2 regions of the Exiguobacterium sp. s183 genome follow, and region 1 is predicted to be linked to the other one. Evidence: a T-box and tRNA genes for the amino acid it is inferred to sense, from the RefSeq annotation. Region 1 holds a T-box; the other holds one or more tRNA genes.
What was found. The T-box of region 1 lies ahead of argS (arginine--tRNA ligase). A T-box ahead of a tRNA ligase gene usually reads a tRNA of that ligase, here a tRNA-Arg.
Positions count from the first base shown of each region.

Region 1 (12,106 bases):
CCGCTCATCTTTGATTTTGGCAAAGTAGGCGTTCACGAGACCGAATGGAATCATCGCGAAAGCGAACCAGATGAGACGCGTTTGCACCCATAAAACAGGAATGATAGCTAAGGTAGCAATCATCAGATAAATCATCACTGTGCGTAAAAGCTCACGCGATTTCTTTCGCTGTTTGATGTATTGGAATAAAAAAAACGTACCCATATAGACAAATAGCCACGCGATGGCAAAAGGTATATGTGTCCACCTCCATCCTCCAACCGTTCCTCCAAGAACGAACGGTAAAATGAGCATCGACCATGCTCCATGTTGTGTTGGAATCATCCATTTCATCACACTTCACTCCTTCATTCATCAGTGTAATGGATGGTGATAGCATACGCTGTGAGATTTGCCACAAATAACGAAAAAGAAAAATAGGTAGCCTCAGCCACCTATTTCATCACATTGCCTGTTTCTTACGTTTCACATAGTTTGTCGCGTACACAACGCCAATGACAGATAACGTTAAGATTGCAAAACTATTCATTAACGTCTTGAACGTATACAATCCTTCAATGTTATTTATCACCATCAATGCCATTAGCAACACGAGAATACTAAAGTTTATGAGATTTCGATTTTTCATAAGATGCACCTCTCATTTCTAATCATCCTTTATGATATCATCTCCAGTGAATAAAAAGTTATTTTTTGTATGTTTTAACCAAATCTATCATTTATACTAAGTTTACAAATTGTTCAGTGAGGTGAACGTTGATCATGTCTTTACTACCACAAGACCGAAAAGGCCGATTCATTTTTAAAGGCATCCTTGGCATGAGTTTCATTCTGCTCTTCATCGGTCGAAGCGAAGTCCCTCTACCGATTCACGCAACAACTTCTTTTGTTCCATTCGAGATTCACACTCCTACGCACCTCCCTTTTGTCGCTGAGACCGAATATGCACATCTGGTCAGCCTAGGGCGGGTCGAACTCGTCTATGAAAATGAAGAGGAGTCTATGAGCATATGGTCGACTACGGAACTCGGATGGCACCATGTCGAAGAGTGGGAACGGTACGCACAAACCGTTCAAGGTTCGCCTGTCTACCTCAATGAGTCCGATGAACTCACTATTCTCAGCTGGCAACGAGATGGCGTCGAATACGCAATCGACTACCGCGGACATCAACTTTCGAAGCAGGATTTGTTTGACGTCGCGGCTTCGATGAACTAAAAAAACGATCTCACGCGAGATCGTTTTTTGGTGCAAGCTTAGGTTTGATAACCGCTGGTGCAGGTTGTTCGACCACATCGACTATCAACATCTTTGTGACGACACGACCCGCGATCGATACCGCGACGAGCGTATACAATGCGTTCGATAATGGTAAATAAATGAGTGAAATCCCAAGGACGATCACATCAAAGATAATTAAAATCGTACCGACCGACACGCCTGTCCATTTCGATAATCCGAGGGCGAATAAGTCGTCGCCACCGGTCGCTCCGCCTGACTTCAAGACGAGACCGAGACCATATCCGGTCACAATCCCACTTGCGATGGCAGCGAATAGCGTCGCTGGCCATACTTGAATATCAAACGTGAGCAAATCGAGACGGTCCCACATCGCATAACTGAGCGAAAGGGACGAAGCGGCTAGCACCGCCTGTCCGACAAAACGCCATCCTTTCCACCACAATGCAATGATAAAAAATGGGATGTCGAGCACGATCATCGAGATCGCCGGGTCGATATCAAATAAATAGCGACCGAGTAGCGATAACCCGACGAATCCACCTTCCGCCAAACCAAACTGTTCATTCAAATAATAATAACCGAACGCCATGATCAGCGTTCCGAGCACTATGGTAGCAACTCGTTTCATTCCGATTGTCCTCCCCGTTCTTGACGGAGAGGAGGATCCTCAGTCGTAGCTGCGGTTCCATCTGTTCCATCTCCGATCTTCCGTTTGTTGATTGATACACGTCATGGTGATCATTCAACGCTAGAAGTCCGGAAGTTGGAACAGAGGCCACGTCCTCTCGGTATCCATAAAGACCTTCCTTTCTCAAATTGCGCGTAATCTTGTACGTAGTTTACCACACATTTTGATTCAGTTCATGAATTTTACCTTTAGTGCATGTTACGTTTCGGTAAATCTTTCTTACCGAACCACCACCAATTCCAATCCCCAAACAGTTTCATAAGGGATGGAACGAGCAGGATCCGGATGATGGTCGCATCGATAAAGATGGCGAGGGCGATCCCGACACCGAGCTGTTTAATCGGGCTGACACCCGTAAAGGCAAACGCACCGGTCACGACAATCATGATGATGGCAGCCGAGGTAATGATCTTACTCGTTTTCGCCAGTCCCATCTCTGTCGCATAGTCGTTGTCACCTGTCTCTCGGTAGTATTCCTCGATTCGTGAAACGAGAAACACCTCATAGTCCATCGACAATCCGAAGACGAGTGAGAAGATGAAGACCGGTGTCAAAATACTGATGGTCTCCGCGTCATATACATAACCGGATTCGAAGATGATGACAAGTAAGCCGAACGTTGCTCCGAGACCGAGTACATTCATGAGAATGGCTTTGATTGGAATCAAGATGGATCGGAATGCCCACATGAGGATGAAGAACGTCGCCAAAATGACGGTGATCACTGCATATGGGATGCTGTCGTAAATCTCATCATAAATCTCTTCGTTAAAAGCAGCCGGTCCACCGACCTCAAATCCTTGATCTCGCCAATCGCGGACAAATGCCTGTGCTTCCTTGTCACTCGGTGGTACATCGAAACTCACGTTGACGAGGGCAAGATCAGTATTTCCATCAAGCGTGACGAGCCGTTCAAGCGGAGCGAGTTGTTCCGGGGCCGCTTCCACGAGTTGCGTGAACACTTCAGGCGTCAAACCGGACGTCGTCAAAAAGGTCGAGACATTATCGACAATCCCTACTTCGTTTAACTCGTCTGTGAGCGTTGTCAGTTCTTCTAAAATCATCGGGTCCGTCAAATCATTCGCTTCGAACAAAATGACCGCATCGGTTGAGTTTTCTCCGAACACTTCGTCAAATCGCTCAAGTGCCGCCCGTGATTCATACGAAGTCGGGAGCGCATCTGCGTCCGGAATGTTCAGCTCTAAGTCACGGACGAACCAAAGGCTCGGTAGCAGTAACAATAACGCAACGAGCGTCATCGTCACAGGTCGCTTCATGACGAAGCGGGCAAGCTTTTGCCAGCGTTTTTCTGACTTCGTTTCGTCAGACTTGATGATCCGCCCTTTATTCAAAGCGTCCCCTACTAAGTAAAGAGATGACGGCAAGAGTGTCAGTGCGGACAACACAGCCCCCGCGACGGCAATGAGCGCACCGAGTGCGACTGCCTGGAAGACATCGACCTGGATAAAGAGTAGACCGGCTAACCCGACAAAGACACATAATCCAGAAAAGAGAATCGAACGTCCTGCCGTCGCCACCGTTCGGACGATAGCTTCTTCTCTCGACTGCCCACGCGTCAACTCTTCGCGATACCGATTGACGAGGAGCAATGAGAAATCAATCCCGAGCGCAATGGCAATCATCGCCACGGCGTTCAAGACGAATATGGATAATTCCATGTTTTGCGCAAAAAAGAATAGAGACCCTGCCGCTACGATGAACGTGATGAGTCCGACGAGCAACGGCATGAGTGCCGCGAGCGGCGTTCCAAAAACAAGTAACAATACGACGAGAGCAACCGGAATCCCGATCAACTCTGCTCGAATCAAGTCATTTTTCGATGCCTCGTTCAAGTCGTCTGCAAATACCGGTTCCCCAGTCAACCGCACTTCTGTATCTGTGTCTGTGATCAGGGCGTCACGAACCGCCTCAATCGAAGATTCGGCTGCTTCATAGTCTTCAAATTCAAGCACAAAGTACGAGACGTCGCCTGAACGAGCATCTGGATTCTCTGACGGCGTAATGACACCATCAATCGACCGAATTGCTTCGAACCGTTGCTGTTGTTCGTCCATGACCGTTTCTATTTCTCCGCCTTCAAACAAGACGATCATCGAGGCACCGGCACGGTCGAACCGTTCATTCAACGTATCTTCTACTTGTTGGAATCGCCCGTCTTGAATCGCGAAGCCGTTTCCTCTCAACTCACCCGGGAGCTGCAGTCCAAAATAGACCGACCCTGCGAGTAAAATCGTCCAAATGAGTAGTACTCCATATCGAAAGCGAACCAATTGCCTACCTAACCATTCCATCCTCGTCACTCCTCCCTGTCTAACCATCTACTTCCCGTTTCTCTCTTCATTCATCATCACTTCACAAAAAATTCCTGAACCTGTTTCGGGTTCAGGATTCTTGTCGTTCAAAGACTTGAAGCCAACTATGGCAAAATCGTGGTGGTGCGGATAGAACAACGAGTCGATCTCCTTGGTCATCTAACAGCATGACCTTCAGCAATTGGTTGTCCGCGCACACCGTCGAACAAAACAGTTCTTCTTCTCGACGAAACAGTTGGAACGCTTCGGTCGAAGTGATTGCCGTCGTTTCACCGACTTGATCGAGGATGACCGTATCACGGTCCCCTTCATACGGAATACGCCAGTGCTCATTCGTTTTCACATTCTCCACTAAAAAGTGATGCGTGTTTTCATCAAATAAGGTCACACATGTTTCAGGTGTGAATCGTTCAAAATCATACGTCCCTTGATATGCCAGCTCGATGATGTTCCCAAAGAGCGGAACTTCTTCGTAGCGACTATATCGAAACGTATGATCGTGGAGATTCAAAGCCACGACATCCGATTCGGCTGAATATAAGAAGATGTCATCGCCTTGCCAATAGTGCAAATTGCTAAACCAGTCACCGTTAAAACGTTGTGGAATCGCATGCGTCTCCATCTGTCCTTTTTGTAAATCAATGACTCCGTAAAGTCCTTTTTCTCGGAACCATGCCACGGCACGCGTCGCATTCGGTTCCACATATAGGGCGCACGGTGTCCAAGCCCAGTCAATCTCCCAGCGAATTTGGGACGACTCGTCAAAGAACAAAAATCCGGTTTGCGCCAAGTACAACATCCAACCTTCACCGACACGTTCTAACCATTCGATCGTTTGATGAAATTGAAAGTCTGCTGTTTGTTTGTACATTTGATCACTTCCTAATTTCAGCTTAGCAACGACCGAAGCGAAATTCGATTTTGAATGTGTTCGTTCAACACATTTTCGATTTTCCTGTATACTGTCGGTATAGATGAATGGTTCAGAAAGGAGTATACCGATGCGCCCATTACAATTATCACCAGAGACCGCGGTTGAGCTTGCGAAAAAGTTGAACGTCCCGCTCGAAGAATTGATGCATATGCCAAAGCATATTCTCGTTCAAAAAATGATGCAACTCGAGGCATCTCAAACAGAGGAAGACACACCAAAGGAGACGGATTAACGTCTCCTTTTTGGTTACTGTTCTTTACGTTTTCGTTTTTTCGATACGTACCAGAGACCACCGAGCACGGCGAGTGCAGCACCTCCGGCAACAGCGTATTTGCTGTAGTCCGGACGACGCTCCGTCACCACGAGTGTCGATAGTGGTGCGACTGTCAGATGACGGTCTTCAATTTGACGCGGCGCCGTCAGATTGACGGTATGGTCTTCCACGTTTACTTCAAACTTACCGGACGGAAGTTTAATCTCGACCGCTTCCTCTAACGCGTTATGATACACGACATGTCGTTCTACATACCCTTCGACGTGGCGGCTCAACTCGAATGCGATCACGCCTTCTTCTTCATCGAAGAAACGTAAGTGTTTTCGAATCTGTTCCGTGTTCTCGAGTCGGAAGAGCGGATACTGTTTCCGCAGGCGCAAGAGACCTTTCACATATTCCACACTCGGCGCTTCTTGTTCTGCACGTGTCCAGTCGACACGGTTGACGACCTCACCTGAGTTAAAGCTGTTCTCGTCTCCATCCTTTGTCCGGAAGAACTCTTGCCCACTATGGAGGAACGGAATCCCTTGTCCGAGAAGTACGATGGATGTCGCCAAACGATGACGGCGACGGCGTGTCGTCTCATCATCTTCCGGATTCGTCACGGACAACTTGTCCCAAAGCGTCAAGTTATCGTGACATTCGACATAGTTGACGACCTGGTTCGGTTCATCGGCAAAACTTTGGCTCGTAATCCCGCCAGCGATTCCTCGTTTCACGTCAGCCGTCATGTCTGTGTTGCCGCTCACCCAGCCTGGTAAGTCCTCGATGAACACGTCTCCACGGACACCGTCTCGAATCCCATCATTAAATTGCGCGATTCGTGGCATCTTATGCGCATTGTGTTGATTCGCTTTTTTACGGACCGGGAGTGGCGTATCTAAATCCCAACCTTCTCCGATGACCAGAATGGATGGGTCGACGCGATCAAGCGCCTTCCGAATTTGATTCATCGTCTTCACATCATGTAATCCCATCAAGTCGAAACGGAATCCGTCAATCATGAATTCCTTCGCCCAATATGTGACACACTCGACCATGAGCTTACGCATCATCGCGCGTTCAGATGCCGTGTCATTCCCACATGCCGAACCGTCTGCGAGTGTTCCGTCCTCATTTAGTCGATAGTAATAATCAGGAACGAATTGACCGAGCGGTGTCGTCAACGCATCGTACGTATGGTTGAAGACGACGTCCATGATGACACGGATGCCTCGATCGTGGAGGGCTTGAATCATCGCTTTCAGTTCAATGATTCGCGTCGCCGGATCGTCTGCTGACGAGGCGTATGATCCTTCGACCGCAAAGTAATGCACCGGATCATATCCCCAGTTATAGTTATCTTCGCTCTCGCGTGATTCGTTCACCGACCCGTAGTCAAAGAATGGCATCAATTGAAGATGTGTGATACCGAGCGATGTGATGTAATCGAGTCCAGTCGGGTAACCGCTCGTGGTCGTCGTTCCCGTCTCGGTCATCCCCAAGAACTTCCCACGATGTGTGGCCCCGCTCTCCGGATGACTCGTCAAATCACGTACGTGCGCTTCATAGATGACCGCTTCTTGTGAAGAATTGAATAGCGGACGTTCTTTGATCCAATGGTCCGGGTTCAAGGATGCCGGGTCAAGCAGACATCCACGCTTCCCATTCACTCCGACGACTTTTGCATAAGGATCGAGTGATTCTACTTTCTTCCCATCAATCATTGCTTCAAATACATAAAATTGACCTTCGAACAAGGCGCGGTCGAGTTCAATGACCCACGTCCCCTTCTCAGCCGGTTCGAGTTCGAGTCGATCAAACTTGCGGGCACGGGCTGTGCGATATAACTTGACCGACATCTGTTCCGCTACCGGAGACCAGACACGTAGTCGAATCTGTTCCCCTTTAAACGTCACCCCAAGGTCTTTCCCGTGATAGGCAACGTGATCTAAGTCTGCTTGTGTGTGTTGATCCATTGTACGTTCCATCTCTTCACTCCTTCACTGCTTCAAATCTGCTATCATTATAACAAAACCACACAAAGGATGGATGAAACATGGCAAAAGACAATTCTTTCGATATCGTGTCCGAAATGAATCTTGAAGAAGTGAAAAACGCAATCCAAATCGCGGAGAAGGAAATTTTGAACCGTTATGACTTTAAAGGGTCAAAAAGTGAGATGTCGCTCGACAACGGCGACCTCGTCCTTATCTCGGATGACGACTATAAACTTGAGCAGTTGAAAGACGTCTTAATCACGAAGTTGATCAAGCGCGGCGTTCCGACAAAAAACCTCGACTATCAAAAAGTAGAGAACGCACTCGGCGGCACGGTTCGTCAACGTGTGAAATTGAAGAGTGGCATCGACAAAGATGACGCGAAAAAAATCAACAACGCCATCAAAGAATCAAAACTTAAAGTCAAATCGCAAATTCAAGACGATCAAATCCGGGTGACCGGAAAATCGCGTGACGACCTTCAAGCTGTCATGCAGCTCGTTCGTGAGCTCGAGTTGTCTGTCGATGCCCAATTCACGAACTTCCGATGAAACTCGCGATCATCAGTGACCCACACGGTTCGTTTGATGATTTGAAGGCGGTTCTCGATGACGTCCGGCGGGAAACCGAGCATATTCTCTGTCTTGGCGACCTATATGAATGCCACATCGGGAAAAAACGACGTCACGAGCGCTTTCATCATGTGGAAGACGTCGTGACGTATGACCCGAACTATGAAGCATTGTTGACGTTCCCAAGTCTACGCGGTAATCAAGAGGAGCGAATCGACGAGGTACTCGTCATCGACCATCCCGTGAAAACACGGATTTCTTTATTGCCGGAACAGACGACTCTTGGCGAAGCACGCTTTTTACATGGGCATCAAGTCAAATGGAACGAAGACTGGGAACCGATTGTTGAGAAAGGGAAATATCCACTCGTTTTCATTGGACATAGTCATATTGCCGGGATTTATCGGAAAGGGATATCCCTGCCGTGGGAAATCGGGACCCCGTTCCATTTGAAGAAAAAGCGATATGTCATCAACGTCGGTGCCGTCATCTTCGATCGGGAATGGTGTCTCTATGACACGGAAGCCCGAACGGTGACCCGTATGAAAGTGTGAGCATAGGAAAAGGACCTCATTTTTTTGAGGTCCTTTCGTCTGTCTTACATTTCTTCTGGAGCTTCGACACCGAGTAAACGGAGTCCTTCCGTCAATACGAGTGTCACTGCCTTCACGAGTGCGAGACGCGATTGTTTGCCTGCATCTTCTTCTAAGACACGGACATGACCGTAATACTTGTTGAACGCTTGCGCGAGGTCAAGTACATAACGGCTGATGATAGATGGTTCGCGACGTTCATGTGCACGCGTGATGACGTGTGGGAACGCGTTGAGCATCGTGACGACACCCCATGAGTAGTCATCGTCTGCACCAGTGAACGGTGAACCATCGTAGTTCCCTTTACGGAGGAGTGAGTTCGCACGAGCATTCGTGTATTGGACGTAAGGTCCTGTCTCTCCTTCAAACTTGAGCATGCTGTCGAGATCGAATTCGATGTTGTTGATGCGTTCGTTCTTCAAGTCGTGGAAGACGACCGCTCCGACACCGACCATGCGTGCGACGTCTTCTGCGTTCGCAAGGTCTGGGTTCTTCTGCGCGATGTTCGCTTGTGCTTTTTCAATCGCTTCTTTCAACACTTCCTCAAGAAGAACGATGCGCCCTTTACGTGTCGACATCTTCTTCCCTTCTTGCAAGATCAAGCCGAACGGTACGTGATGCATGCCATCGACGAAGTCGTAGCCGAGCTTACGAAGAACCGAGAAGAGTTGTTTGAAGTGAAGCGCCTGTTCGCCACCGACGACATAGTTTGCTTGCACGAAGTTGTATGTCTCGTAGCGATAGATCGCTGCTGCCAAGTCGCGTGTCGCGTACAATGTCGCGCCATCTTTCTTCTTGATTAGGCATGGTGGCAAGTTCTCTTCCTCGAGCGAGACGACCATGGCGCCCTCACTTTCGACTAAGAGATTTTTTTCTTCGAGCATCTCGACGACGCGTCCCATCTTATCATTGTAGAACGCCTCACCATTGAAGCTCTCGAATTTCACACCGAGGAGGTCGTATACTTTTTGGAACTCCTTGAGTGACTCGTCACGGAACCATTGCCAAAGCTCTGTCGCTTCCGCATCGCCGTCTTCAAGCTTCTTGAACCACGCGCGACCTTCGTCTTCAAGTTCTAGTTGTGTCTTCGCTTCTTCATGGAAATGAACATATAATTTCAAGAGTTCTGCGATTGGATTGGCGCGTACCGCTTCCTCATCGCCCCACTTCTTGTAGGCGACCATCAATTTCCCAAACTGAGTGCCCCAGTCACCGAGGTGGTTGACACCGACGACGTCATATCCGTTTTTACGTGCGATTTGGTTGATCGCATTCCCGATCACCGTCGAACGTAGGTGACCCATCGAGAACGGCTTCGCAATGTTTGGTGACGAGAAGTCCGTCACAATCGTTTCGTTGCGCGTTGCGTATGTCGCGTACTCTGACTTTTCATCGAGCACCGTATTGATGATTTCTTGTGACACGACGTCACGGCTCAAGAAGACGTTGACGTAAGGTCCTGCTGCCTCGACTTTTGTGAACAGTTCATCGTTCAAGTCATTCGCGATGTCTGTAGCGATCATGACAGGTGCCTTACGGTAGGCTTTCGCCAATTGGAAACATGGGAACGCGAGGTCACCGTGCGCCTCGTGTTTTGGCTTCTCAATCAATGCTTCAATCTGGTCAATCGTGAGCTCGTCTCCGATGACACGTGATAACGCTTCTGCGTACTTGCGTTCATAACTCATTTGTATGTCCTCCTTCTTCGTATCACAACTCATAAAAAAAACGCCCTTTGCATAGATGCAAAGAGACGGGAATTCCCGCGGTACCACTCTTCTTGCCTGCATGACGCAGACCGCTTTATGGTGATAACGGTTCCCTCCGGCTATGCCTACTCTCGTTTCGGATAGCATCTCAAAAGTGCGTTTCGCGACGTTTGTCAGCCTAGGCTCTCACCAATCCCCAGGTCGCTTTGTTGACTAAACCATCGTTACTCTCTTTTTCATCGACATTCGTCTATGCGGTTGAAAAGCAATTTCATTATAGAGGATATTCCGTGTATACTCAATGCTAGAATTCAAGCATCATGGAAGAGAAGCAGGACTCACACGAAATCGTGACGAATCTTTACTATTAGATCTTGAAATGTCCCATGCTAGGAGGGAACACATGAACCACTTTCGTAAGATGTCCGTGCTCGGTTGGAGTATATGGAGTGCCCTGTTCATCTTCACCATCGCATTATTTGCATTGGATATCCTACACGCCCCAACAATCGATTCGTTGTCGTTTATTTTAATTTCGTTGCTTGTCATCATTTTTCAACTCGACTCGATCGAAGTCAAAGGTGTGTACTTCACATTTTCTGAAAGTATCGTCTTAATTTTATTTTTATTCTTTGGATTTGAAACAGCACTCATCGTCAACCAAATCGGATTGTTCGTCTTTCAATTCGCCAATTTGAAACCGAAAGTCGCCATCCGTCGCTTCCGCTTCACGTATCCGTGGAATGCTATTACGGCATACTTAGAGATTGTCATCCCAGCAGCGGTTTATCTTGCCCTCGGTGGGGAGACCGGTCTCGACTTTTATTCGCAAGATTCGTTCGTGCCGCTTGCTGGACTGTTCCTTGCCATCTTTTTAAACACGGTGTTCCAAAAATATCAGGTGAAATGGTGGTTCCGCGTCGACATCGCATTGAGCGACTTTATGAAGATTGCCTTCTATACGTACGTCGTCAGTTTGATTTTCATCTTAGCGGCAGCGTTTTTCCGAGAGACCAACTTACTCGTCGTCAGTAGCATCGCCGCTGCGTTGACATTCTTTATTAAACGTCTCCTCATTCAAAAAGAGCGACAAGATGCATTCAAATCTTTGATTGAGCAATACGATGAAGCGAAAGAGGCCGTTTCCTTGTCACAGAGCGAGGCGCAAGCCATCGAAGTATTTTTAAGTCAATGCGAACAGCTGAATCATTATGATGAAGGGTATGTCGAGTTTAAATTGTTTGAACGCACCCTCTACTTTGATTTGAAGACGCGACAACCCATCGATCGCCCCATCGTCTTCACCTTGCTTGAGATGAGTCAGCCAATCGAGCAAGTCCTCGACTATGAAATGCGCTTTGAATGGGATACTTCCCTTTCTGATGCTTTCCACGACGATTACCACAGCTTCGTTTCTGTTCGTTCGGAGGAAATCGAAGAGATTCGTACATGGATTGTCATGACGGGAGAACCTGTATACGGTTATCCAAAGATTATTCAGCACGAAATCATCAAATTGTTAAAATCGTTCAACCGAACCATTAGCCGTTGTCACGAACGGGACCGCCTCTATACCGAGAGTCGGACGGACAGCTTAACGCTTCTTGCTAATGCGCGTGCATTTTATGAATATGGCATTCAACAAATATCCGATATGTCGGTATATCCGATATCGGTCGCCATGCTCGATATTGATTTTTTCAAAAAGATTAACGATACGTATGGTCATCAGGTCGGGGACCATGTCTTACAAGAGTTCGGACGACGAATCCGTCAGGTGCT
Region 1 is NZ_JACSKN010000004.1:279,436-291,541, reverse strand. It holds gene KNP62_RS11640 (YwiC-like family protein) at 1-333, opposite strand, end outside; gene KNP62_RS11635 (hypothetical protein) at 443-628, opposite strand; gene KNP62_RS11630 (hypothetical protein) at 763-1,218, shown strand; gene KNP62_RS11625 (YitT family protein) at 1,229-1,870, opposite strand; gene KNP62_RS11620 (MMPL family transporter) at 2,119-4,242, opposite strand; gene KNP62_RS11615 (hypothetical protein) at 4,334-5,134, opposite strand; gene KNP62_RS11610 (YycC family protein) at 5,265-5,429, shown strand; gene pulA (type I pullulanase) at 5,444-7,441, opposite strand; gene KNP62_RS11600 (YajQ family cyclic di-GMP-binding protein) at 7,510-8,001, shown strand; gene KNP62_RS11595 (metallophosphoesterase family protein) at 7,998-8,576, shown strand; gene argS (arginine--tRNA ligase) at 8,621-10,303, opposite strand; T-box leader at 10,362-10,573, opposite strand; gene KNP62_RS11585 (GGDEF domain-containing protein) at 10,728-12,106, shown strand, end outside.

Region 2 (19,775 bases), on a different contig from region 1:
TGTGTATCCTTCTTTTTGAAGGAAGCGACCGAGCATGCGGACATCCGCGCTCGATCCAGTGAAGCCATGTAACATCAACACGGCACGTTTTCCGCCTTCGAAGAAGAACGGTTTTGGTGCAGTCACTTTCATTTTATCTGTCATCTCCTCGTATCTACATTATTCCCAAAAAATAAATCGAAAAAACAAAAGCTGACCGCCTCACGTGAAAATCGAGAACGATCAGCCTTATCATCATAATGATGCGACTAGTAATCCTAAAATGAAAAACAAAGTGCCTAGTACAGCTGCAGTTCGGTTCAAAACAGCATCGAAGCCGCGCGCTTTCTGGCGTCCGAACAACTGCTCCGCGCCACCTGCAATCGCTCCAAGACCTTGCGACCGACCTGACATGAGCAGTACGACGACAATCAATAAGACAGCCACGACAAGTAGGCTGATTGTAGCGATCGTTTGCATAGTAGTCAGTTCCTCCTTCTATTTACACGCCTTTTATTATATAGAAGTTATCGTCAAAACACCAGCATTCAAATTATCGGGACGGGTAGCTGAATCCTTCGCCGATGACTTCCTTCACTTGGTGGATGACGACGAAGGCGCGGTCGTCCGTCACTTGGACGATTTTTTTGAGTGGCGCGATCTGACGTTTGTCGACGATCATATACAACATGTTCTTGTGTTGCTTCGTGTAATAGCCGTGTCCATGAATGATTGTCGCCGAGCGACCGAGCGTCTCCGTCAAGACGACGGCGAGCTCTTCTTGCTTGTCGCTGATGATCGTGACGGCCTTGCGGATATTGAGTCCCTCTGCGACGAGGTCGATGACCCACGAGCCGATGATGATGGCGATGAGCGTATAGAGGACGACCTGTTCCCCTAAGAAGAAGCCAGATGTCGCGACGACGATCGCATCGATGATGAACATCGAGACGGCGACGCTCAAGTGGAGATAGCGCTCCATGAGCCGGGCGATGATGACGCCCCCTCCTGTCGTCCCGCCGACACGGAGCACCATGCCGATCCCGACCCCGATCATGATTCCGGCATAGACGGCCGCGAGCAGCTTATCCTCGGCAGGGCTGCCCCAGTCGTGCGTCAGACTGAGGAAGAATGACGTCGCGACGACGGCGATGACCGAATAGACCATTGTCCGGCGGTCAAGCAGCTTATAACCGACGATGAAGAGAATCCCGTTCCCGATGATTGACGTGAGTCCGAGGTCCCAGCCGAAGACGTAGTACAGGATGATCGTGACCCCGAGCAGGCCACCTTCTGAGAAATCGTTCGGTACGGTGAAGTAGTTGACCCCGAACGAGAGAATGAATGAGCCCGCGATGATCCAGGCAATGTCCTTCACCGAGATGGTTTGTAGCTTGCGCCATACTTGTTGGCGCAATAGATGTTGCTGTTGACGTTTCATAAATTGTCCTCCTTCCATATAAAAAAGACCGCGGCCAAAGCCGCAGTCTTAAGATTGTACTGGCTTTGGCGCACCGTCTTTCATAATCGGCAACTTGCGCTCCGCTGCGTTCGCGTAGACATTCAAGAGTGCCTCTTTTTCCAAATCCCAGTTATATTTCTCACGCGCGGTCTTCGTGTTCTCTTTGACACGCGCATAGAGTGCTTGGTCTTCAATCATCCGGTTGACGCCGTCTGCGATCGATTGTGGATCGTGCGAGTCGACGAGCACCCCGACATCGTTCCCCGCAACGACCCGTTCGATCTCAGGGAAGTCACATGAGACGACCGGTACTTCGGCCATCAAATACTCAAACAATTTGTTCGACGATGCCGAGTAGTGGTTGAAGCAGACGTTGTTCAATACTTGGAAGCCTAAGTAGGCGTTCATCGTATAGTAAGGTAACGCTTCGACCGGTACTTTGTCAATCATCTTGACACGATCGCCGACGCCTTCCGTCTCAATCAACTGTTGAATCGTCGGTTTGAGCTTCCCGTCCCCGATCATGACGAGCGTACCTTCTTTGAAGTCTTTCGCCGCGAGCACGAGCTGTTCGAGACCACGACCTGCTTGAATCCCACCTTGGTACAAGAGGATCTTCTCGTCTTTCGGCAAGTCGAGAAGCGCATGCAAGTCCTTACGGAGCGAGAAGTCGAGCGGACGATAGAACGGATAGTTGTGAAGCACGTACGGATAGAATCCGTATAACTCTTCGTTATGTGCCGCACGCGTATGGTTCTCGACCATCATCGTATCGACGAACGGCAAGAGCCATCCTTCGAGGTTACTTTGGATGTAGCCGTAACCGGTACGGTCCGTCTGTACTTCGTGCGAATCGTAGACGATTCGACCTTTGTTGAACACTTTTCCGGCGAGGAGTGCCTGCGGGAGCGTGTTCAAATCGTTCGCATGATAAAAGTCGTATGACTTCTTCGTCGACGTGAACACCATCTCGAGCATCGCACTCGCGTTGACGATTTGCTTACGTACTTGCGGCAACAAGATTGTCCCGACCGCTGCCCCGAGAGCGAGCATCGTGAACGGTGCGAGTAGGAATAAGCCGGCACCGACAAGTCCGGCACCGATTTGACGGGTCCGTTTCTCACTCACCCATTGATACGTCTTCTTCGCGAACTTGAGCGCGTTGACGAGAATCGATGGCTGACGCTTCACGCGGATGACACGGAAACCTTCCGGACGCATCTCTTCTTTCGGTAACTCTTTATTTTTCGGGTCCTGGAGCGCAATCAAATCAACTTCATAACCTGCCTCGGCGAGTGCCGAGCATTCGCGAAGGACGCGCGCATCATTCGTAAAATGGTTCCATACAAACATACATACTGACTTCATTGTCTTTCCTCCATCACTAACTGTTGTACGACTTGATCTAACACGTCGATATTCTCTTCCCAACATAAATTCTCTTTGACGTAACGTATCCCGTTCGCCCCGAGCGCCTCCCGAAGGTCCGGTCGGTCGAGGAGCTTGCGGAGGATCCGTTCGATCTCATCGATATCCCGTCTCCGAGAGACGAATCCGACTTCGGCCGCTTCAATGACATTCGCCGCATGGCCTGACACTGCTGCGACAATCGGTTTGCCGACCGCCATATAGTCGATGAGTTTCCCCGGGATGACCGTATCGAACACTTCTTGCTCGATCAGGCTGACAAAGGCGACGTCCGCATTTTTAATCGCCTGGAACGCCTCCGTCCGTGGCATCGCTTCAAGGAACAAGAAGTTTTGGAAACCACGCTCCTTGATCGTCTGCTTCAACTCTTCTTTCCGATATCCGTAGCCGATCAGCTTGAAGTGAATCCGCGGTTCGTCACGGAACCGTTCGGCGAGTTCGAGTAAGAGCGAGACGTCTTGCGCGAGACCCATGTTTCCGGCATATAGAATCTCCATCCGGTCGTCCGGCGGGATCGTCCGCTCAAGCGCTCGTTCCGACTCCCGAATCGAGTTCGGCATGTAGTGGATTTTCTCGTTCGGGACACCGCGTTGACGCAGATAGCTACGGAAGCCTTCCGAGTTGATGATGACCTCGTCAGCTGCACGATACAGTCGCTTCTCGAGCCAAAATGCCGGCGTGAGCACCCAGTCGCGCTTGAACACGCCGACCCCTTTCACCGATTCCGGCCAAAGGTCACGAACGTCTAAAATGAGGGGGACACGATACTTGCGTTTCGCATATACCCCGACAAACGCCATAAAAAAAGAAGGGGTCGTCGCAAATACGACGTCTGGCTTCAATTTTAACTGACGGACGGACCCGATTCCTTTCACCATCTGTTCAAGGAACAAGAAGAGACGGCTGACCATATTGGACGTATGTTTCCGCTTCTTCGTGATGAGTCGTTTGATGAACGGTTGGTCGTTCAGCTCCCGGTCATTCCAGAAACGGTCATCCTGATACATATCAAAGCTCGGGTACGAAGGAGCGGCCGTGATGACCTCGACTTCATACCCACGCTGCTTCATCAAATGCGTAATATTTTGCATCCGGTTACCGGCGCTGCCGATCTCCGGATAATAGTTTTGACACACCATGAGCATTGTTTTCAAAAATAACACACCTTACTGTTGATCAAGTTCGTCCACGAGCCGTTTTAACAATGCATGGACGTCATCTTTTAAATCAGGATCGCTGAGCGCGTGGCAAATCATCGTCTCGACGAATCCAATCGGCTCCCCGACGTCATAGCGTCGACCATCAAATTCGTAAGCAAAGACCGTCTGCGCTTCATTCAAGCGTGCGATCGCATCCGTCAATTGAATCTCGCCTCCTGCCCCTGCTTCTTGTCCTGACAACGCCTCAAAGACGTCCGGTGTCAGCACATAGCGACCAAGGATGGCAAAGTTCGATGGGGCCTCACCGACGGGCGGTTTCTCGACGAACGTCCGCACCGGGATAAGCTTCCCTTCAACGGCAAGCGGGTCAATTATACCATATCGGTTCGTCATTTCATACGGGACACGCTGCACACCAATGATCGAGCGTTCATGCGCCTCATATTGGTCAATCAATTGTTTCGTCGCCGGCACGTCGGATTCAATGATATCGTCCCCGAGTAAAACCGCGAACGGTTCGTCCCCAATGAATTTCCGAGCACACCAAATCGCATGACCGAGACCTTTTGGCTCCTGTTGGCGTATGTAGTGAATGTTCGCCAAGTTCGAGGAGTGTCGGACCGATTCGAGTAAGCGGGTCTTCCCTTTTGACTCCAAGTTTTGTTCCAACTCGAGCGCACGGTCAAAATGATCCTCGATGGCGCGCTTGTTCTTGCCCGTGACGATGATGATGTCTTCGATTCCTGAAGCGACGGCTTCCTCGACGATGAACTGAATCGTCGGTTTGTTGACGATCGGCAACATCTCTTTTGGCATGGCTTTCGTGGCTGGTAGGAAGCGTGTGCCGAGACCGGCGGCTGGGATGATCGCTTTACGTACTCGTGTCATTAGCATTGGCTCCTTTACTCATTATGTAATGAGTATACCCAATACTTGTGTGTTCTGACACAAAATAGAGGTCATGACAAAAGAGTCATGACCAATCGTCGTCACGCTTCGTTTTTAGATAATACCATACCCCAAATGCGATCAGACCGATGACGAGAAGAATTCCTAGCATCATCATGAGAAACGCCTCCCCATTCATGCTTCAGTAATCTATTCCCTTCCTACATCGTTTCAGAACCACTTCTGGCCATGCGTTTGAATAAAACGAAGTTCTTCTTGATAATGATTGTAGTGCCCCTCATCCATCATCTTTTGGAAGGCGATATCCCCTTCAGCGGCTTTCCGCTTCATCAACAGACAGAGTGCCTCGATACGTAGCTGTAACATCTCAAACCAGTCTTCCTTAGGGTTGTCCCAACCATATGCCTTTAAGAATAATGAAACACGCTCTTGATACGACTCATCATCTCGAATCGCATCGTAATAGATGACCTCTCCCGATTCAGCTTGATGCCGGCGACTAAGCGGAACGAACGTGTATAGTGCGTAGACGATATCCCAAGCTCTCGGACCTGGTGCAGCCAAATCAAAGTCGATGATCCCCGATACTTTCCCCTCATGAAAAATCGTATTGTAGACGGCAAAGTCATTATGGCAAATGACCTCTAGCGGTTGAGGCGTGTTGTCAATCGGTGCCCAATCTGACGACCACTCAAAATCTGTCGACGCATCATGCAGACGTCTCATTAGTCGTGCAACATCTTGAATCGCCTCATCGGACCACATGTAAGACTTCAACGGATAGTCTGCGGTTTCTCCTTCCAAGTAAGTTAACACTTCTCTCCCTCGATCATCGATTCCAATAAAACGCGGCACTCCGGAAAGTTGCTTTGCCTCCAAGTGACGTAACCATCGATGAATACGCTCGCTGCCTTCCTTTTGAGTGCGATAGACATAATTCCCCTTTTTATGGACAGTCGACACGTTCCCGCCACTCAATCTTTTTTCTTGTTCATTCGCTTGGTCCATCCAATCCCCCCTATTCTTCATCAATCACGTTCAGTATACAGCAACACAGGGTGTCGATGACGAGGAGTTCAGACACAAAACGTTCGCACCCGTTGAAGCGGTACCGTGACTCTTGCAGGAAAGCAATCTCGCGGAGACCCCGCAAGCGCATAAGCGCGAGGAGGCTCCGTGGATTGCCTGCAGAAAGCATCGGTGCCGCAAAGACGGGGTTACGACTAATTAGTCGCCCCATCTTCGAGCAAACGCCAACTTAATCCACAAAAAAACAGGCCCGCCATTTGGCGAGCCTGAAACAATCAATTATTTTTTGAGGTTGTAGAACGACTTGATGCCGTCGTATTTCGCTACATCGCCGAGCATGTCTTCGATGCGGAGAAGTTGGTTGTATTTCGCGATACGATCTGTACGTGAAAGTGAACCAGTTTTGATTTGTCCAGCGTTTGTCGCAACAGCGATGTCCGCGATTGTCGCGTCTTCTGTTTCACCAGAACGGTGTGAGACAACTGCTGTGTAACCAGCTTTTTTAGCCATTTCGATCGCGTCGAATGTTTCTGTGAGCGTACCGATTTGGTTAACTTTGATGAGGATCGAGTTTGCGATTCCTTTTTCGATACCTTCAGCAAGTTTAGATGTGTTCGTTACGAAGAGGTCATCCCCAACGAGTTGAACTTTGTGTCCGATTTTGTCTGTGAGAAGCTTGTGGCCATCCCAGTCGTTTTCGTCACAACCATCTTCGATTGAGAGGATTGGATACTTGTCAACGAGCTCAGCGTAGAAGTCTACAAGCTCAGCAGTTGTGAGTGACTTACCTTCGCCAGCGAGTTCGTATTTACCAGTTGACTTGTCGTAGAACTCAGAAGATGCAACGTCCATTGCAAGGTAGACGTCTTCGCCTGGTTTGTAACCAGCTTTTTCGATCGCTTCAAGGATAACTGTGATCGCTTCTTCGTTCGATTTCAAGTTTGGTGCGAAACCACCTTCGTCACCAACAGCTGTGTTAAGACCCATACCAGAAAGAACTGATTTGAGGGCGTGGAATACTTCAGCACCCATACGGAGCGCTTCACGGAATGTTGGCGCGCCAACAGGCATGATCATGAACTCTTGGAAGTCCACGTTGTTGTCCGCGTGCGAACCACCGTTGATGATGTTCATCATTGGTGTTGGAAGTGTCTTCGCGTTGAATCCACCGAGGTATGTGTAAAGTGGGAGACCAAGCTCATCTGCTGCTGCATGAGCTGCTGCCATTGACACACCGAGAATTGCGTTTGCACCAAGTTTAGCTTTGTTTGGCGTACCGTCGAGTTCGATCATTTTCGCATCGATTGCGTTTTGGTCGAAAACATCGTAGCCGATGAGTTCTGGTGCAATCGTATCGTTTACGTTTGCAACTGCTTTCAAGACACCTTTACCGAGGTAACGTGACTTGTCGCCATCGCGAAGCTCAACTGCTTCGTGCTCACCTGTTGATGCGCCTGATGGGACGAGGGCACGGCCGAAACCGCCGTCTTCTGTGAAGACTTCTACTTCTACTGATGGGTTACCGCGTGAATCTAAAATCTCGCGTGCGTAAATTTCTGTAATCATTGACATGAAAAATCGCTCCTTTTCGTATGAAAAATAGTTTTATGATTTTGTAACGATTGATGAACCAGTCATTTCAGCTGGTTGCTCTCCACCTAGAAGGTCGAGAAGCGTTGGGGCGAGGTCGCAAAGTGCGCCTTCGAGAACTGGTTTCAGTTCGACTCCCTCTTTTGTGATGATACATGGAACAGGTTCCGTCGTATGCGCCGTCATCGGCGAGCCGTCCGGGTTCGTGACGATGTCTGCGTTCCCGTGGTCTGCTGTGATGATGGCCGCGCCACCTTTAGCAAGTAATGCGTCCACTACTTTACCGAGGCATTCATCGACTGCTTCGATCGCTTTCTTCGTCGGCTCAAGCTTACCTGAGTGACCAACCATATCCGGGTTCGCGAAGTTGATGATGTATGCATCATACTCATCCGACTCGATACGCTCGAGCAAGCCGTCTGTGAGTTCGTACGCACTCATTTCTGGTTGCAAGTCGTATGTCGCGACTTTCGGTGAAGGTACGAGGAGACGATCCTCGCCTTCGAATGGCTGTTCTTTTTGTCCATTCAAGAAGAACGTGACGTGTGGGTACTTCTCTGTTTCTGCGGCACGGAGCTGTTTATATCCTTGCGCAGAGAGTGTCTCCCCGAGTGTGTTTTTCAAATCTTCCGGTGGGAAGACGATGTCCGTGTCGATATCATCTGAGTACTTCGTCATCGAGACGAGAAGAAGGTTCTCAGGATGGTTTTCAGAGAGTTTAAAGCCTTCGAATCCAGCTTTCTCTTTGAATACTTTCGACAACTGGATCGCCCGGTCCGGACGGAAGTTGAAGAACATGATGGCATCGTTGTCTTGAATTGTTGCGACCGGCTTGCCATCTTTTTCGATGACTGTCGGTAAGACGAACTCATCCGTCAAGTCGTTCTCATACGACTTCTTGAGAACCTCGACTGGGTCCGTACCGACTTCACCTTTTCCGTTTACGAGGACGTCGTATACTTTCTCGACGCGCTCCCAACGGTTGTCGCGGTCCATGGCATAGTAGCGACCAGACACGCTAGCGACTTGACCGACACCGAGTTCAGCGAGCTTTTCTTCAGTTTCCTTGAGGAAACCAGCACCTGACTTCGGATCACAGTCACGGCCGTCCGTGAAAGCGTGAATGTACACTTTTTCGATGCCGTGGAGTTTTGCGAACTCAACGATGGCAAACATGTGTTTGATGTGCGAGTGAATCCCGCCATCTGACACGAGACCCATGATATGAAGGCTCGAGTCATGTTTCTTCACATGTCCTGCCAAATGGTTCATCGCTTGACGATCAAAAAGCGAACGGTCTTTGATTGCGTTGTTGACGCGTGAAAGTGACTGATAGACGACTCGACCGGCACCGATATTCAAGTGACCGACTTCCGAGTTCCCCATCTGTCCTTCTGGAAGACCGACGTACTCGCCTTTTGCGTTTAAGAGCGTATGTGGATACTGCTCCCAGTAGCGATCGAAGTTCGGTTTGTCCGCAGCCATGACCGCGTTACCGAACGATTCGTCACGCATCCCGAAACCATCTAAGATGATGAGTGCGACTGGTCTAGCCATTTAAATCGCCTCCAACAATTTGAGGAACGAAGCGGCTTCAAGTGAAGCACCGCCGACGAGTGCGCCGTCGATATCTTCTTGTGCCATGTACTCTTTGATGTTCTCAGGTTTGACAGATCCACCGTATTGGATGCGTACTGCAGCCGCTACGTCTTCACCGTAAAGACCTTTCACCACGTCGCGAACATACTTACAAGAGCTTTGTGCGTCAGCTTCGTCTGCTGATTTACCTGTACCGATTGCCCAAACTGGCTCGTACGCGATGACGAGTTGTTTGACTTGGTCAGCAGAGAGGTCAGCGAGACCGCCTTCGACTTGTGTTTTGATGACTTCTTCGAACTTGTCGCCTTCGCGCTCTTCAAGTGTTTCACCGACACAAACGATTGGCGTAAGACCGTGTTCGAACGCTTTTTTCGTTTTGCTGTTGATGAACGCATCTGATTCGCCGAAGTACTCGCGACGTTCTGAGTGACCGAGGATGACGTAAGTCACGCCGAGGTCAGCGACCATAGCTGGGCTGATTTCGCCAGTGTATGCACCGCTATCTTTGTCGTACATGTTTTGTGCACCGAGCTTCAAGTTTGACCCTTTAGCTGCTTCTACCATCGGTGCGAGGAAAAGTGCCGGAGCACCAATCGCTGCATCTACTTTGTCAGTAGACGGAATGTTGTTTTTAACTTCCTCTACGAAAGCGACAGCTTCCGAGAGTGTTTTGTTCATTTTCCAGTTACCTGCAATAATCGGTTTACGCATCGATAACCCTCCTCTAAATTACTTGTCGTTAAGCGCCTCGACACCTGGAAGTTTCTTGCCTTCCATGAATTCGAGTGACGCGCCACCACCAGTTGAAATGTGACTCATCTTGTCAGCAAGACCAAACTTGGCTGCTGCAGCGGCTGAGTCGCCACCACCGATGATTGAATATGCATCGCTATCCGCAAGTGCTTGAGCGACACCTTTCGTTCCGTTTGCGTATTTATCGAGTTCGAATACGCCCATCGGTCCGTTCCATACGACAAGTTTCGATTCGCGAATCGCATCCGCGTAAAGTTCGACTGTCTTCGGTCCGATATCAAGACTCATGTGATCCGCTGGGATCGAGTCGATATCGACTGGGCCGACATACGTTTCTTCGCCGAATTCTTTCGTGATGACGCAGTCGATTGGCATTAAGAATTTCACACCTTTGTCTTCTGCTTTCTTCATGAATTGACGAGCGAGGTCAAGCTTATCCTCTTCAAGGAGTGACGTTCCGACTTCGTGCCCGAGTGCTTTCGAGAACGTGTACGAGAGTCCGCCACCGATGATGAGTGTGTCAACGATGTCAAGAAGGTGGTCGATGACCCCGATCTTGTCCGCTACTTTCGACCCGCCGATAATCGCCGTGAACGGACGGTCTGGGTTAGAAAGAGCTTTACCGAGAACTTCAAGTTCTTTTTCCATCAAGAGACCAGCAACGGCTGTGTCCACGTGGTGTGCAATCCCTTCAGTTGAAGCGTGTGCACGGTGAGCCGCGCCGAACGCGTCATTGACGTATACGTCAGCAAGTGCTGCGAATCCTTTTGCAAGTTCAGGGTCGTTTTTCGTTTCACCTGGGTAGAAACGAACGTTCTCTAAAACGACGACATCGCCTTCAGAGAGTTTAGCGACCGCTTCTTCTGCGACCGGTCCGTATGCTTCTTCGACGAGCGGCACATCTTTTCCGAGGAGCTCAGCGAGACGCTTCGCTACTGGAGCAAGTGAGAACTCAGGGTTCTTCTCGCCTTTCGGACGGCCGAGGTGGCTCGCAAGGACGAGTTTCGCACCACCGTCAAGCAAGTGCTTGATCGTTGGAAGTGCGGCTTGGATCCGAGTTTCGTCTTGGATGACGCCATCTTTGAGTGGAACGTTGAAGTCAACGCGGCAAAAGACGCGTTTCCCTTTTACATCGATGTCACGAATAGACTGTTTGTTCATAACTTTCGCCTCCATATGTCGTGCGTGTCATTTCATAAATAGAGCGGAGAACAATCTCTTGTTTCCGCTCCTATTTGATTCTATTTAGTTCACGAAATTACTTCGCGATGTTAGCGAAGTGCTTAACTGTGCGAACCAATTGTGCAGTGTAAGACATTTCGTTGTCGTACCAAGAAACTGTTTTAACGAGTTGCTTGTCGCCAACTGTCATAACTTTTGTTTGAGTCGCATCGAAGAGTGAACCGTATGTGATTCCAACGATGTCAGAAGAAACGATTTCGTCTTCAGTGTAACCGAATGACTCGTTTGCTGCTGCTTTCATCGCTGCGTTTACTTCGTCAACAGATACTTGCTTGTCGAGTACAGTTACGAGCTCAGTGAGTGAACCTGTAGCAACTGGTACACGTTGTGCAGCACCGTCAAGTTTTCCTTGAAGTTCAGGGATTACGAGACCGATTGCTTTAGCAGCTCCTGTTGTGTTAGGAACGATGTTCGCTGCAGCTGCACGCGCACGACGGAAGTCACCTTTCGGGTGTGGAGCGTCAAGCGTGTTTTGGTCGCCAGTGTAAGCGTGGATTGTCGTCATGAGACCTTCAACGATTCCGAACTGGTCTTGAAGTACTTTAGCCATTGGAGCCAAGCAGTTTGTTGTACAAGAAGCACCTGAGATGACTGTTTCAGTACCATCGAGGATGTCGTGGTTTGTGTTGTAAACAACAGTCTTCATGTCACCTGTAGCAGGAGCCGAGATAACAACTTTCTTCGCGCCAGCTTTCAAGTGAAGCTCAGCTTTTTCTTTAGAAGTGAAGAATCCAGTACATTCGAGAACGATGTCTACACCGAGGTCTCCCCATGGAAGTTCTTCAGGGTTACGGTTAGCGAGCGTGATAACTTTCTCTCCGTTTACGAGGAAGTGATCGTCGTGTACTTCAACTTCTCCGTCGAAACGACCTTGAGTCGTGTCATACTTGAGAAGGTGCGCAAGCATCTTCGTGTCTGTCAAGTCGTTGATTGCAACAACTTCGATTCCTTCGTTTTTGATGATCTCGCGGAATGCCAAACGACCGATACGTCCAAATCCGTTAATACCAACTTTTACTGCCATGTTAATTTCCTCCTTAGGGTAGAAGCTATTTATTGAAGAGCCAACGGGGGGTCAACTCTTTAATAACAAGTTAATAATTCTTTCGCCGCACCTTCGTCTGTGACGAGGATGATGTTCGACGTGTGTTTCGCATAAGCGGCGATCGCCTGTGCCTTCGATTTTCCTCCGGCAACCGCGATGACGGTATCCATGTCATCCAGCTCTTCGAGTTGGATCCCGACCGTCTTGACGCGATGGACGATCTCACCTTCCGCATTGAAATAATATCCGAATGCTTCGGCGACGGCGTCATGCCGTTCAATCATCCGCAAATGCTCCGGTGATGCGTGACGGCGTTTTGCCATCGTTTCTGCCTCACCAATTCCATGTACCACAATTCGCGCCGCTCTAATCATTTCCAGTACATTTTTAATACTAGGTTCCTCCACCATCCGGTCGAATGTCTCTTGTGACACCTCATCCGGAATATGTAGAAGATGATAGTCTGCGTGGGCCCGGTCCGCCATGCGTGAACAGACGGTATTCGCTTGAAGTTCAAGCGTTTCTCCAAGACCTCCGCGTGCGGGCACAAAATGCATTGGGCGTTCTTTTTTATCGGGCGACATCATCGCCGCAACCGATGCCATTGTCGTTCCACCTGTTACCGCAATCACGTTATCATCCGGTGCGAGCCGCGCTTTTAACTGCGTGACCGCTGCCCGTCCGATATCGCGTTGGACCCAGAATGTCTCATCTGAATCACCCGGTACGATGACGACTTGGCGAACCCCTAATTTCTCTTCGAGCTCTCTTGCCACTTCTGAGATCCCGAGAAGTTCTCCCATGATCTCGTGCAAGTCCCGTAAGACGTTTCGTCCCGTCTCACTGAGGGAAATTCCTTGAGTAGCGACGTAAAGAAGACCTTGGTCTTTCAAAAAGTCGACTTCTCGTCTGAGTACCCGTTCGGTCAGTCCCAAACTCGTTGCGAGTGTCCTGCGGCCAATCGGCTGCATCAAGCGGACATAGTGTAAGATATCGTAACGATGTCGGAGCGTATCGAGCAGGTCAGGGACAATTTGCTTCTGAACGTGAATCAGTTGCTGGATCATGCTCTTACCCCCTCGACTTTCAGTGTGGACAATTTTTGTCCCACTTTTTTATTTGCGTCCCACCGCTACGAGTTCATCTTATCAATCACTTTTCCGTCTGGCAACCCCTTCAAACGTTTTTTTTCGATGTAAGCGTATACTTAACAAAATCTTCAACTTTGTTGTCATCATATCGCCCTTGACTGATGACTTCTCCTTCATGTATGAGAACGGGGATTTCAAAGAGGTACTTTGCCTCGAGATCCTCATCTCCCGTAATATCAATCTGTTCGAGTTCGATCGGATAATCCTCCTGTAGCCATTCGAGCATGACAAGCGCCTCGTCACAGAGCGAACAATTGTCACGTTTATATAAAGTTAGTTTCATTTTCGTCATCCCTTCCATAACTGGCGCTCGCGTTCTCGCGAGTTGCCGAATCCGAGTTCTTCCCGATAATTCGTCACGGTCCGTCTCGTCACTGGATAGCCGTATCGGGCGAGTTCGTCCGCCAGTGCCTGATCACTTTGCGGGGTCTTCTCTCGTTGAATCAGTTCTGCGAGCGTCCGCTTGATCATAAACGGTGAATGTCCATGACTCGTCGACCTTACGAAAAAGTGTTTCCATTCCATGATCCCGCCTTCAGTCTTCGCGAACTTCCCTTGAATGGCACGTCCGACCGTCGATTCGTGCTTGCCGATTTGTTGTGCGACGGTCCGACGGGTCAGCGGATTGAGGACAAGTTCTCCTTTCAGCCACTCGGTCTGACGTGACGCGATGATAGCCCATATCTCACGTAACGTCTCGTTCCGCATCGCAAGGGACGTCATCCACCATTTCGCCTCGCGGTCATTGCCGACTTTCGTCGCGTCAAGTTCCGGGCTGAGCCACGTCGTGACAAGCTCTCCATCTTCGTAACGTACTTCGACTTCGGGGAACACGTGCCCCGTTTCTTCATATAATAATGGACGTTTTGGTAGTGTCGCGACAATTCGCTCTAAACGGGCGAGCTCTTCATCTGAAATCGCGAGCACGCTCGCCATCTGTTTTTGGCTCACGCCACTCTCAATCGCATCAAATACATCGACGACGCGTGGGTCCTCATGTTCAATTGCATGGCGGTACTGACACTCTCGTTCCGTTCTCGCCCCGATTCCCGTCGGTTCAAGAAATAAGAGTGCCTGTCTCGCCTGTTCGATTTGAGTCACGTCGACACCGAACCGCTCCGCCAACACCTCATTCGTATCCGGCAATAATCCTCGATGGTCGAGCAACAAGACGAGTTGCCGTCTCAGCTCTTTCTCCGAGTCGCTGCCGCTTCCTTCTCGAATCTGGGTGAACAGCTTCTCTTCGAACGCGCTCGCCGCATCCGCTACCCATCCGAGATCCCCGCTCCCGATATGAATGTTTGGATTATGGCGCGCCAGACGTGCGAGACGAAACGAGAGCGCCAGACGGTCCGCCTCGAGCACCGGTAGCCGTTGCACAAGGTCTTGCGTCATCTGTTGCTGTTGTACCTGTTTTTGTTCTTGCCGTTGCATCGTTCTCCCCCCTCTTCTCTATTGTAACGAACCCGCTCCGCTTGCGCTCAAAAAAGGATAATGAACAGGATTGCTTTTTCAATAAAACAAATGTATAATAAATTCGTGTCACACACATGCACCCGTAGCTCAGGGGATAGAGCACTGGTTTCCGGTGCCAGGTGTCGGGAGTTCGAATCTCTCCGGGTGTATCAGATGTAGAGGTCAGGCAGATTGCCTGGCCTCTTTTTCGTTTCAGGACGCGAAAATCGTGGAATAGGTGAAAAACGATGACTATCGTTTGACCAACATTGACTATACAGGTATGATGAACTTACAACCTACATAAAGGAGGCAGATTCAATGTTAATTCCAACAGTTATCGAACAGACAGGCCGTGGGGAGCGCGCGTACGACATCTACTCACGCTTGCTCAAAGACCGTATCATCCTTCTCGGAAGTGCGATTGACGACAACGTCGCGAACTCAATCGTCGCACAGCTTCTCTTCCTCGCAGCTGAGGATCCAGAAAAGGACATCTCGCTCTACATCAACAGCCCAGGTGGTTCGATCACAGCGGGCATGGCGATTTACGACACGATGAACTTCATCAAGCCGAACGTGTCGACGATTTGTATCGGAATGGCTGCATCGATGGGTGCCTTCTTGCTCCAAGCCGGTGAAAAAGGAAAACGCTTCGCACTTCCGAACGCAGAAATCATGATTCACCAACCGCTCGGCGGCACACAAGGCCAAGCGTCAGACATTAAGATTCACGCAGAACGCATCATCAAAATGCGTGAGAAATTGAACCAAATCATGGCAGAGAACACTGGACAGCCACTTGAAGTCATCGAGCGCGACACAGAGCGTGACTACTTCATGGCAGCTGACCAAGCGAAAGACTACGGTCTCATCGACAAAGTCATGACACGCTAATCATACAAAAGACGTTTCCCGATCAATCGGGAAACGTCTTTTTCTATTCGATTGGCATCCAGACTTCAATCATGTCGTCCGCTCCACCTTGACCGTGAATGTAACGTTCAAAGTCGACCGCATCGCGAAGCGTCACGTCTGGAACGTTCAACAGTTGTTCGTACGTTGTAGGAATCATCGGGATCCCCCCTTCGACCGTCGCGACGATATAGTTCCCTTCGGTCAGTTCGACTTGTCGCGATCCTTCCCCACTCACAGGCTTCGTCATGCCAGCCACATAGCCGTTCTCTTGTGGGAGGCAGACGCCGTATGACTCATCTGTCGTCAATTCTGGTTGGAGTCTGGCCCAAACCTTCGGGATTTCTTCTAACGTACTCCCATATCCATAGACTGTAATCGGTTCACGTAATGTTTCGTATCGAATGTTCATGTCATCCCCTCCTGACTGCATCGACCGAATCTGTCTCTCGATTTGGCAAAGCTGTTCGATTTCTTTCCTGACTTCACATAACCGTGTTTCAAGTAGCGTATCAGTCGACTGACCTGATTGAATCTGCTCTAAACTGAGCCCGATTTGACGTAATCGTTTAATTTCACTCAAGCGTCGAATCTCTTCCATCCCGTACATCCGATACTGGTTGCCCGATCGTGTCGGTCGAATCAACCCGCGCCCTTCGTAAAATTTGATGGCTTTGACCGACAATCCGGTCACATGCGAAACTCTTCCAATCGGAATCACTGTGTTCCCACCTCCTATCTTCACTGTACAGCCGTCCCTAAGAGGCAGGTCAACCATTAGTTTTCAGGCACGCTGACACCGAATACGTATCGGCTATCCCCTTGCGCCCATTCCCCGCCGATTTTGAATAGATAAATCCCGGGTTCGTCCGGCACGACCGGTTCAGCCGGGACGAGCTCTCCGTCCTCAATCTGAAAGAAACTCGATTCCATCGGGTCGGCATGGTAGACGACGTCAATCGCATCACCCGGTTTGACCGTGATGAGTTGCAGGTCATCCGCTTCTGGCAAGCCATAGTCGGCGCACGTCGCACGACTGCCGGCTTCCCAACAATACGTCGATTGCTCCACTTCCGCCGTCACCGAACCGACACGAACCGTCGGGAGCGGCGGTTTGACGGGGTCCTCCCCCTCACCGAACCAAGACACGGCGACATAAATCACCCCCACACCGACAAGTAACCCAATCAATACAATCCAAAAATGTCGATTACGCTTCACGGTCTCATCTCCTTTCCTCACTCATTCCCTGTCGTGCAGTAAAATCCCTACTCCAACAAAAAAAGACCCACTTCCGTGAGTCTTGTGCGTCATTTCGGACGACGCAGTCCTTTCATCATATAGCCGCCTTTGAAGTCGATCGGGTCGAATGCGACGAGAAACGCCTTCGGTTCATGCTTCTCGACGAGTTCACGCAATTCTTTCATCCGTGTACGGGCTGCCAAAACGTCCAGACGATAACGGACACCGTCTCGCCCTTGTCCTTGGTAATGCGTCACCCCGTAACCATTGTCGCGCATCTGTTGAATGAGCTCTGCCGGATATTCTTTCGTGTGGACTTGGATCATGTTGTAGCCGATGGCGAGTTTACGTTCAACATAGCCACCGAGTAAAATCCCGAGTCCGAATCCGACCGCGTACACGATCATACCGAGCGTCGTCAAATCTTGGAATACGATTCCGAGTGCGAAGATGTAGATGAGTGTCTCAAGCGTCCCGAACAAACCCGCGATGACGGTCTTCCCTTTCACGAGCATGATTGTCCGGAGCGTGAGCACCGGGACGTAGATAAGTTGTAGCAATAGGATGAGTAAGATTTGACCCATTCGATCGACCTCCGTTCAAATTCATTACCACCACTATTCCAAATTTCAGAGTGAGATGCAACTAAAAAAGGCTGACCGAAGTCAACCTTATTATTTCGTATCTAGATTTTTCACGCTCGTGAGCAATTCATAGTCTTTACGAATCACTTCGTAGATCGCGTTCTTATCTCCGTTCAACAACTCTTCTGCACGAAGCTGGTTCAAGAGAAGGCTTGTTGCGAACGTGACGAGTGCACTCTTCGGAATTCCGATTTCTTTTGCGCGCTCCGTGATGACTTGGTCGAGCTTAGCGTCAATCGTGAGCGATAATCTTTTCTTTTCATTCGACATAGTGATGAAGCTCCTTTAATTCCTATTCAGTAAACCTATTCCAGTTGCTTATTATATAGGAAGAATGGTTTTGGTGCAACCGCGTCACGATGAGGCGATCTCGTCGCCACTCCGCACACGCTCGGCAATTTGGTCAATTTTACGAAGTCGATGGTTAATTCCAGACTTCGAGATCGGTCCTGACTCGAGCATCTCCCCGAGTTCTTGTAACGAGACGTCTTGATGCGTGACACGCAGTTCGGCGATTTCCCGGAGTTTTTTCGGCAAGACATCGAGTCCGACCGTCCGCTCCAAGAACTTGATGTTCTCCACTTGGCGTAACGCCGCCCCGACCGTCTTGTTCAAGTTGGCCGTCTCACAGTTGACGAGACGGTTGACGGAGTTGCGCATGTCCTTGATGATGCGTGCATCCTCAAATTCGAGCATTCCGCGTGTCGCACCAATCAACTTGAGGAAGTCGGATATTTTCTCGCTCTCCTTCATATAGAGAATGTGCCCTTTTTTCCGTTCGAGCGTCTTCGCATTCAAATCAAACCGATTCGCCAAATCGCGTAGCGCCTGGTTATGGTTTTCATATAAGCTGTAGACTTCGAGGTGATACGACGACGTCTTCGGATGGTTGATGGATCCTCCAGCGAGGAAAGCCCCACGCAAGTAGGCGCGTGCCAAGTTCTCGTCACGTGTCATATCCGAGTTCAGTGTTCGGATCATCTCATAATGTTCCCCGAGAATCTCGAGGTCACGAAGCATCGTCTCCGCGTGCTGTGACACCCGGACGATATAGACGTTATTCTTTTTCAGACGCATTTTCTTCCGTACGAACAAATCTAATGGATGGTCGTAGAGACGTTTCATCAACGAATACATCCGACGGGCGATTGAGGCGTTTTCGGTCGAGACGTCGAGCGTCATGCCTCGTCCTAGGGCGAGCGAGATGACCCCGTTCATCCGAACGAGTGCCGACAATTCCGCTTTCGCCTCGGCGTCATTCACTTCAAGTTGTGTCAGTTCTTTCTTCACATCTGATGCAAAGCTCATCGAGTCCCCCTCCTTTCTGTCTTTCAAACGATTCTTATTTCAATTCTAACTGTTGGAACGAGCGCGGCTTCTTGATTCGAAGCACCCGTTGCATGACGAGTCCAGCGATAGCGTCGGAGTCGTGACGGATATAATCCCGATTGTAATCGACGATATCTCCCGCAAGGACGTTCGTTCCATAGTTTCGGAGTTTCTTCCGGTCGAAGCGGACCTCTTCCGATCCGTCCTCGAGGTAACGCTCTAAATATTCTTCATCGATTGGCTCGTTATTGACGACAATCGTATCAATCGACGCCTTCCCGAGATAAGCTTCGATGGATTTTAAATGTTTCATGGCGTCATAGCCCTTCGTCTCGCCCGGTTGTGTCATGACGTTACAAATATAGACGACCGGGACTTGTGAACGGACGATGGCTTCTCGCACGTCTGGGATGAGTAGGTTCGGGATGATGCTCGTATAGAGACTCCCGGGACCGAGCACGATGACATCTGCCGACTCGATCGCTTCCACGACCCCTGGGGCCGGCTTGATGCCTTCTTCGAGTAAAAACAGGCGTTTGATTGGCTGCTGATGGAGTGGGATCTTCGATTCGCCTTTGACGATCGTCCCATCCTCAAACTCCGCCGCGAGCGTCATGAGCGTCTCCGTCACCGGCAACACTTTCCCTTGTGCGTTCAAGAGCTGCGACATGACGTCAATCGCTTTGACGAACGAGCCTTCACAAATATGTGTCGCCGCCGTCAGCATCAAGTTCCCGAGCGAGTGACCTTCTAGGCCATACCCCGTGTCGAAACGATACTGTAAGATTTTATCCATCAACGGCTCGACTTCTGACAGGGCCAAGATGACATTTCGGATGTCGC
Region 2 is NZ_JACSKN010000006.1:51,439-71,213, forward strand. It holds gene KNP62_RS13150 (alpha/beta hydrolase) at 1-132, opposite strand, end outside; gene secG (preprotein translocase subunit SecG) at 235-459, opposite strand; gene KNP62_RS13160 (YitT family protein) at 533-1,420, opposite strand; gene KNP62_RS13165 (glycosyltransferase) at 1,469-2,809, opposite strand; gene KNP62_RS13170 (glycosyltransferase family 4 protein) at 2,806-4,014, opposite strand; gene galU (UTP--glucose-1-phosphate uridylyltransferase GalU) at 4,036-4,917, opposite strand; gene KNP62_RS13180 (phosphotransferase enzyme family protein) at 5,149-5,946, opposite strand; gene KNP62_RS13185 (hypothetical protein) at 5,957-6,178, opposite strand; gene eno (phosphopyruvate hydratase) at 6,247-7,539, opposite strand; gene gpmI (2,3-bisphosphoglycerate-independent phosphoglycerate mutase) at 7,573-9,114, opposite strand; gene tpiA (triose-phosphate isomerase) at 9,115-9,867, opposite strand; gene KNP62_RS13205 (phosphoglycerate kinase) at 9,886-11,070, opposite strand; gene gap (type I glyceraldehyde-3-phosphate dehydrogenase) at 11,168-12,175, opposite strand; gene KNP62_RS13215 (sugar-binding transcriptional regulator) at 12,235-13,263, opposite strand; gene KNP62_RS13220 (glutaredoxin family protein) at 13,373-13,630, opposite strand; gene KNP62_RS13225 (RNA polymerase factor sigma-54) at 13,636-14,781, opposite strand; tRNA gene KNP62_RS13230 (tRNA-Arg) at 14,900-14,972, shown strand; gene clpP (ATP-dependent Clp endopeptidase proteolytic subunit ClpP) at 15,124-15,699, shown strand; gene KNP62_RS13240 (MerR family transcriptional regulator) at 15,743-16,438, opposite strand; gene KNP62_RS13245 (hypothetical protein) at 16,495-16,938, opposite strand; gene KNP62_RS13250 (DUF2179 domain-containing protein) at 17,028-17,543, opposite strand; gene KNP62_RS13255 (CopG family transcriptional regulator) at 17,634-17,873, opposite strand; gene whiA (DNA-binding protein WhiA) at 17,958-18,911, opposite strand; gene KNP62_RS13265 (gluconeogenesis factor YvcK family protein) at 18,946-19,775, opposite strand, start outside.
Region 2: it has a tRNA-Arg gene. The T-box ahead of argS (arginine--tRNA ligase) is inferred to sense a tRNA for this amino acid. The anticodon was not compared.